2 linked regions of the Loktanella sp. M215 genome follow. The protein of the gene in region 2 interacts with the protein of the main gene of each other region in a pairwise test. Links are inferred from orthologs where the notes say so. Each region holds a gene or a part of one and is shown on either strand. Other genes may lie near its edges.

The links.
Region 1: the proteins of GLR48_RS08565 (region 2) and GLR48_RS15455 interact in binary tests that used the Escherichia coli proteins (3 or more experiments, as listed by UniProt). The link is inferred for Loktanella sp. M215 from one-to-one orthologs.

The regions. Positions count from the first base shown.
Region 1 is NZ_WMEA01000001.1:3,107,776-3,110,923, forward strand. The notes cover bases 139-3,063. They hold GLR48_RS15455 (ABC-F family ATP-binding cassette domain-containing protein), read left to right. Parts: upstream 139-636; coding sequence 637-2,490; downstream 2,491-3,063. Other genes in these bases: GLR48_RS15450 (alanine/glycine:cation symporter family protein), read left to right, coding at 139-594; GLR48_RS15460 (MarC family protein), read left to right, coding at 2,655-3,063. Outside these bases: more of GLR48_RS15450, read left to right, coding at 1-138; more of GLR48_RS15460, read left to right, coding at 3,064-3,148. UniProt on the Escherichia coli protein: Genetic data indicate it may be involved in ribosome assembly or function.
Region 2 is NZ_WMEA01000001.1:1,752,416-1,756,163, reverse strand. What follows is about bases 158-3,682. They hold GLR48_RS08565 (2-oxoglutarate dehydrogenase E1 component), read left to right. Parts: upstream 158-521; coding sequence 522-3,482; downstream 3,483-3,682. Other genes in these bases: odhB (2-oxoglutarate dehydrogenase complex dihydrolipoyllysine-residue succinyltransferase), read left to right, coding at 3,479-3,682; GLR48_RS08570 (hypothetical protein), read left to right, coding at 158-494. Also shown: more of GLR48_RS08570, read left to right, coding at 1-157; more of odhB, read left to right, coding at 3,683-3,748. UniProt on the Escherichia coli protein: E1 component of the 2-oxoglutarate dehydrogenase (OGDH) complex which catalyzes the decarboxylation of 2-oxoglutarate, the first step in the conversion of 2-oxoglutarate to succinyl-CoA and CO(2).

The sequences.
Region 1 (3,148 bases), 1.4 Mb from region 2 along the record:
GCCGCCGTGCCGGACCCGCACCACCCGTCAAGCCAAGGTCTGGTGCAGGGTCTTGGCGTGTTCATCGACACGCTGATGATCTGCACGGCGACCGCCCTGATGATCCTTTTGTCCGGTGCGGTGGACTACGGCCCCGACGGCGCGCAGGGCATGGTGCTGACGCAGAATGCCCTTGGGGAACACATCGGTGTCGCAGGTCCCTATTTCGTCGCCATCGCGATCCTGTTCTTCGCCTTCACCTCGATCATCGGCAACTACTCCTATTCCGAATCCGCTATGGAGTTTCTGGGGCTGGGGGGCCGTGTGCCGCTGATGATCCTGAAGGCGCTGGCCATGGCGATGGTGATCTGGGGCGCGGTGCAGCCGGTGTCGGCGGTCTTCAATCTGGCCGACGCCAGCATGGCGGTGATGGCGACGATCAACCTTGTCGCGATCCTGATCCTGTCGAAAACCGTTGTGGTGCTGACCAAGGACTATTTCGGCCAGAAGGCGGCAGGCCGCGTGCCGCTGTTCCGGTTCAGCGAACACCCGGATATCGACAAGGGCGTGGACCCCAGTATCTGGAACCGCGACGTCGCGCAGGAACGGCAATAAAGCACGCTTTCCCATGGCCGCCGCCTCTGCTATGCGGCGGCCATGCTCAAAATCTCAGACATCACATATTCCGTCGAAGGCCGCACGCTGCTGGAAAACACCAGCGTGACGATCCCCACGGGTCACAAGGTCGGTCTGGTCGGTCGCAACGGCACCGGCAAGACCACCCTTTTCCGCATCATCCGGGGTGAAATGATCCTCGACACCGGCACGATCAGCCTGCCGAAGGGCTGGAAGATCGGCGGCGTCAGCCAGGAGGTGCCCGGCAACGAGGTCAGCCTGATCGACACGGTGCTGCGCGCAGATACCGAACGCGAGGCGCTGCTGGCCGAGGCCGAGACCGCCACCGACCCCATGCGCATCGCCGAGGTGCAGACGCGCCTTGCCGACATCGATGCATGGAGCGCCGAAGCGCGGGCGTCCACGATCCTCAAGGGTCTGGGGTTCACGGACGAAGAACAGCGCATGCCCTGTTCGGCGTTTTCGGGCGGCTGGCGGATGCGCGTGGCACTCGCCGCGGTGCTCTTCGCGGAACCCGACCTGCTGCTGCTGGACGAGCCGACCAACTACCTCGATCTGGAAGGCGCGCTGTGGCTGGAGGCGTATATCGCCAAGTATCCACACACGGTGCTGATCGTCAGCCACGACCGCGAGCTTTTGAACCGGTCCGTCGGCGGGATCCTGCATCTGGAAAACAAGGGGCTGATCTATTACACCGGCACCTACGACCAGTTCGCCCGGCAACGCGCGGAAAAGATTGCCCTTCTGACCTCGGCCGCGAAAAAGCAGGACGCCAAGCGCGAGCATCTGCAAAAATTCGTCGACCGCTTCAAGGCGAAGGCGTCCAAGGCCAAGCAGGCCCAGTCCCGCGTCAAGGCGCTGGAGAAGATGGAGACGATCCGCGTCCCCGCCGACGCCGCGCGCACGGTCTTTACCTTCCCCGAGCCCGAGGAGTTGTCGCCCCCCATCATCAGCGTCGAAGGCGGCGCCGTGGGTTACGGCAACACGATCGTGCTGCATGACCTGAACCTGCGCATCGACCAGGACGACCGGATCGCCCTGCTGGGCCGCAACGGCGAGGGCAAGTCGACCCTGTCGAAGATGCTGTCGAACCGGCTGGAACTGGCCCGCGGCAAGATGGTCACCTCCAACAAGCTGCGCATCGGCTTTTTTGCCCAGCATCAGGTGGACGAGCTGCGGATCGAGGAAACCCCGCTGGAACACCTGCTGCGCGAACGCGCCGAGGAAGGTCAAGCGAAACTGCGCGCCCGCCTCGCGGGCTTCGGCCTTGGCGCCGATCAGGCGGATACAGAGGTTGGGCGTCTGTCCGGCGGCCAGAAGGCCCGTCTGTCGCTGCTTCTGGCCACTCTGCCCGCACCACACCTGCTGATCCTCGACGAGCCGACGAACCACCTCGACATCGAATCCCGCGAGGCGCTGGTCGACGCGTTGACCGCCTATTCCGGTGCGGTGATCCTCGTCAGCCACGACATGCACCTGCTGTCGATGGTCGCGGACCGGCTGTGGCTGGTGAAGGGCGGCAACGTCAAACCCTACGATGACGACCTCGAATCCTATCGCAAGATGCTGCTGACTCCCGAAAAGCAGCAGGAGAAGGCCAAGGCCGCCGCCCCCGTGGTCAAGAAAGCCACGCGCGAGGAAATCATGGCCCTGCGGTCCGACGCCCGCAAAAGCGAGGAGCGTGTGCAGAAGATCAACGACATGCGCGACAAGCTGGCCAAGAAACTCGCCGACCCCGCCCTCTACGAGGATGCGCGGATCGGCGAACTGGCGACGTGGAACAAGAAATACGCCGAAGTGATGGACGGCCTCGGTCGCGCCGAGGCCATGTGGATGGCAGCCCTTGAAAAACTGGAAAAGGCCGAGAAGGCCTGACGCCCTCCTCGCTTTTTCCTCAAATACTCCCGCCGGAGGCTCCGGCGGCAGACCGGGACGGCACCTGACCTTCGGCGTGCATCCCTTTGATCTAAAACACCAATCGCCCGCCACGAAAATTTACCCGAGGCAAAACTCACCGCAGAGGCATTCGAGGCCACCACATGACCGACCTGCCCACCCTGATCGCCGCCTTCACGGCCATGTTCATCGTCATCGACCCGATCGGTCTGGCGCCGCTGTTCATCGCCATGACCCAAGGCATGTCACAGGCGCAGCGCCGGGCGATCGGCGTGCGCGCCTGCACCGTGGCGATCGGGCTACTGCTGCTTTTCGCGGTCTGCGGCGAGGCGCTGCTGGAGTTCATCGGCATCTCGATGCCGGCCTTCCGGATCGCGGGCGGTGTGTTGCTGTTCATCACGGCCCTCGACATGCTGTTCGAGCGGCGTCAGGCGCGGCGGCAGGACAATGCTGATGACGCCGTCGATCCCGCCCACGATCCGTCGATCTTCCCCCTCGCCATTCCTTTGATCGCGGGGCCGGGTGCCATCGCCACGATCATCCTGCTGACCGGGCAGGCCGACAGCGCGCTGGGGTTCGGGGCGGTGCTGGGCGTGATGATCCTCGTCATCGCAATGGTTTTCGCCATGTTCATGGC
Region 2 (3,748 bases):
ACGCGCTGCTGACGGACGCCCTGACGTCGGACGCCACGCTGCTGGGATCGCTGATCGGCATGATGCAGCCCGGGCCGGAACTGGACGCGATGATCGCGCAGGCGGGCGGCGCGGTCGCCAGCCTGAAGGCGAACCCGGACGTGTCGGTCTGGCGCCTGCCGGACGACAGCGCGATCCTTTATACCCTGCTGGAACGGTCGCCGACGACGGCGGCCCTTCGCCTGACGTGCAAATATGTGGGAACGACGGCCGCCGGCAGCCGTTCGGACATGATGGCAACGTCACGCTACGCGGACATCATGCACAACGAAGCCGTGACGCCTGCCGTCTACACCGCCGACCCTGCGGCCCTGCAGGCGGCACAACCCAAGACCGGATGGACCGACATGGCGATCATGTTGATCGACGACAGCGCACGCAGCGATGCGGCACAGCGGCAACTGCCCGTCCGGTTTCCCGTGACCTATACCAGCCAAAGCATCCTTCTTCCCTGACCGGCCATTCCCCCGAGAGGTCCTTTCATGACTGACCAACCCTCCAACGACGTGTTTCACGCCTCCAGCTTTCTGCAGGGGCATAACGCCGATTACGTCGAACAGCTTTATGCGCGCTACGCGGACAATCCGCAGGCCGTGGATGAAAGCTGGCGGGACTTCTTCAAATCACTGGGCGATTCGCCCGCCGATGCGCGGGCAGAGGCGGCGGGCCCGTCGTGGTCGCGCATGGACTGGCCGCCGGTGCCGAACGATGACCTGACGCAGGCGCTGGACGGCCAGTGGGCGCAGGAACCGGCGGCAGCGGCGAAGAAGATCGCCGCCAAGGCCGAGGAAAAGGGTGCCAGCCTGTCCGAGGCGCAGGTCCGTGCCGCCGTGCTGGACAGCATCCGCGCGCTGATGATCATCCGCGCCTACCGCATCCGGGGCCACCTGATCGCCGATCTGGACCCGCTGGGCATGCGCGAGGTCAACAGCCATCCAGAGCTGGACCCGGCCAACTACGGATTCTCCAAGGCGGACATGGATCGCCCGATCTTCATCGATAACGTGCTTGGCTTGGAAATCGCGACGATGTCCGAGATCATGGCCATCGTGAAGCGCACCTATTGCGGCACTTTCGCGCTGCAGTACATGCATATCTCGAACCCCGACGAAGCCGCCTGGCTGAAAGAGCGGATCGAGGGTTACGGGAAGGAAATCACCTTTACCCAGAATGGCCGCAAAGCGATCCTGAACAAGCTGGTCGAGGCCGAAGGCTTCGAGAAGTTCCTGCATGTGAAATACATGGGGACCAAGCGGTTCGGCCTCGACGGCGGTGAGTCGCTGATTCCCGCGATGGAACAGGTGATCAAGCGCGGCGGGCAGCTGGGCATGGAAGAGATCGTCATCGGCATGCCGCACCGGGGCCGTCTGTCGGTGCTGGCGAACGTCATGCAGAAACCCTACCGCGCGATCTTCAACGAATTTCAGGGCGGCAGCTTCAAGCCAGAGGACGTCGAAGGCTCGGGTGACGTGAAATATCACCTCGGCGCGTCCTCTGACCGGGATTTCGACGGTAACACCGTCCACCTGTCGCTGACGGCGAACCCCTCTCACCTCGAAGCGGTGAACCCCGTCGTGCTGGGCAAGGTCCGCGCCAAGCAGGACCAGAAGCACGACAAGGACCGCACGAAGGTCATGGCGATCCTGCTGCACGGCGACGCGGCCTTTGCGGGGCAAGGCGTCGTGGCCGAAGGGTTCCAGCTGTCGGGCATCCGCGGCCACCGCACCGGCGGGACCATGCATATCGTCGTGAACAACCAGATCGGTTTCACGACGGCGCCGCACTTCTCGCGCTCTTCGCCCTACCCTACCGACATCGCCCTGATGGTCGAGGCGCCGATCTTTCACGTCAACGGCGACGACCCCGAGGCCGTGGTCCACGCCGCCCGTGTGGCGACCGAGTTCCGCCAGAAGTTCCACAAGGACGTGGTGCTGGACATCATCTGCTATCGCCGCTTCGGTCACAACGAAGGTGACGAGCCGATGTTCACCAACCCGGTCATGTACACCAAGATCAAGAAGCAGAAGACGACGCTGACGCTTTACACGGACCGTCTGGTCAAGGACGGCCTGATCCCCGAGGGCGAGATCGAGGATATGAAGGCCGCGTTCCAGTCCAAGCTGAACGAGGAGTTCGAGGCCGGCAAGACCTACAAGCCGAACAAGGCCGACTGGCTGGACGGGCGCTGGTCGCACCTTGACCGCGACAAGGACAACTATCAGCGCGGCGAAACGGCCATCAGCCCCGAGGCGATGGCCGACATCGGCCACGCGCTGACCGTCCCGCCAGAGCATTTCACAACCCACCGGACGATCGACCGCCTGCTGGAAGCGAAAAAGCAGATGTTCGACAGCGGCACCGGGTTCGACTGGGCGACCGGAGAGGCGCTGGCGTTTGGCTCGCTGGCGCTCGAAGGATACCCGGTCCGTCTGGCGGGTCAGGACAGCACGCGCGGCACCTTCAGCCAGCGCCATTCGGCGCTGATCGACCAGAACAACGAACAGCGTTACTTCCCGCTGAACCACATCCGCGACGGTCAGGCCCAGTACGAAGTCATCGACTCCATGCTGTCTGAATACGCGGTGCTGGGGTTCGAGTATGGCTACTCTCTGGCCGAGCCCAACGCCCTGACCCTGTGGGAAGCGCAGTTCGGCGACTTTGCCAACGGTGCGCAGATCATGTTCGACCAGTTCATTTCGTCGGGCGAATCCAAGTGGTTGCGGATGTCGGGCCTCGTCTGCCTGCTGCCGCACGGCTACGAAGGACAGGGGCCGGAACACTCCAGCGCCCGTCTGGAACGGTTCCTGACGATGTGCGGCAACGACAACTGGATCGTCGCCAACTGCACGACGCCTGCGAACTACTTCCACATCCTGCGTCGCCAGCTGCACCGCAGCTATCGCAAGCCGCTGATCTTGATGACGCCGAAGTCGCTGCTGCGCCACAAGATGGCCGTGTCGGATACCGCCGATTTCACGACCGGATCGTCGTTCCACCGCGTCCTTTGGGACGATGCGGAAAAGGGTCATTCGGACACGCAGCTGGTTGCCGATGACAAGATCAAGCGCGTGGTCATGTGTTCCGGCAAGGTCTACTACGACCTGCTGGAAGAACGCGACGCGCGCGGCATCACCGACACCTACATCCTGCGGTTCGAGCAGTTCTATCCCTTCCCGGCCCAGTCGGCGGTGAACGAGCTGCAACGCTTCACGAACGCCGAAATGGTCTGGTGCCAGGAAGAGCCCAAGAACCAGGGGGCGTGGACCTTCATGGAACCGAACCTTGAATGGTGCCTGACCCGGATCAAGGCGAAACACACACGGCCCATCTACGCCGGTCGCGCGGGTGCCGCGTCGCCCGCGACAGGCTTGGCCAGCCAGCACAAAGCCCAGCAGGCCGCCTTGGTGGCCGAGGCCCTGAACATCGAAGGAAAAGACCAATGAGCACCGAAGTCCGCGTCCCCACTCTGGGTGAATCCGTCACCGAGGCCACTGTCGCCACATGGTTCAAGAAGCCTGGCGACAGCGTCGCCGTGGACGAGATGCTGTGCGAACTGGAAACCGACAAGGTAACGGTCGAAGTCCCCTCGCCCGTCGCCGGCACCCTGTCGGAAATCGTCGCGGCCGAAGGCGATACCGTCGGCGTGGACGCCCTGCTGGCGCAGATCAGCGAAGGCGAGGCCGACAGCGCCAAGGCAGAGGCGCCCAAG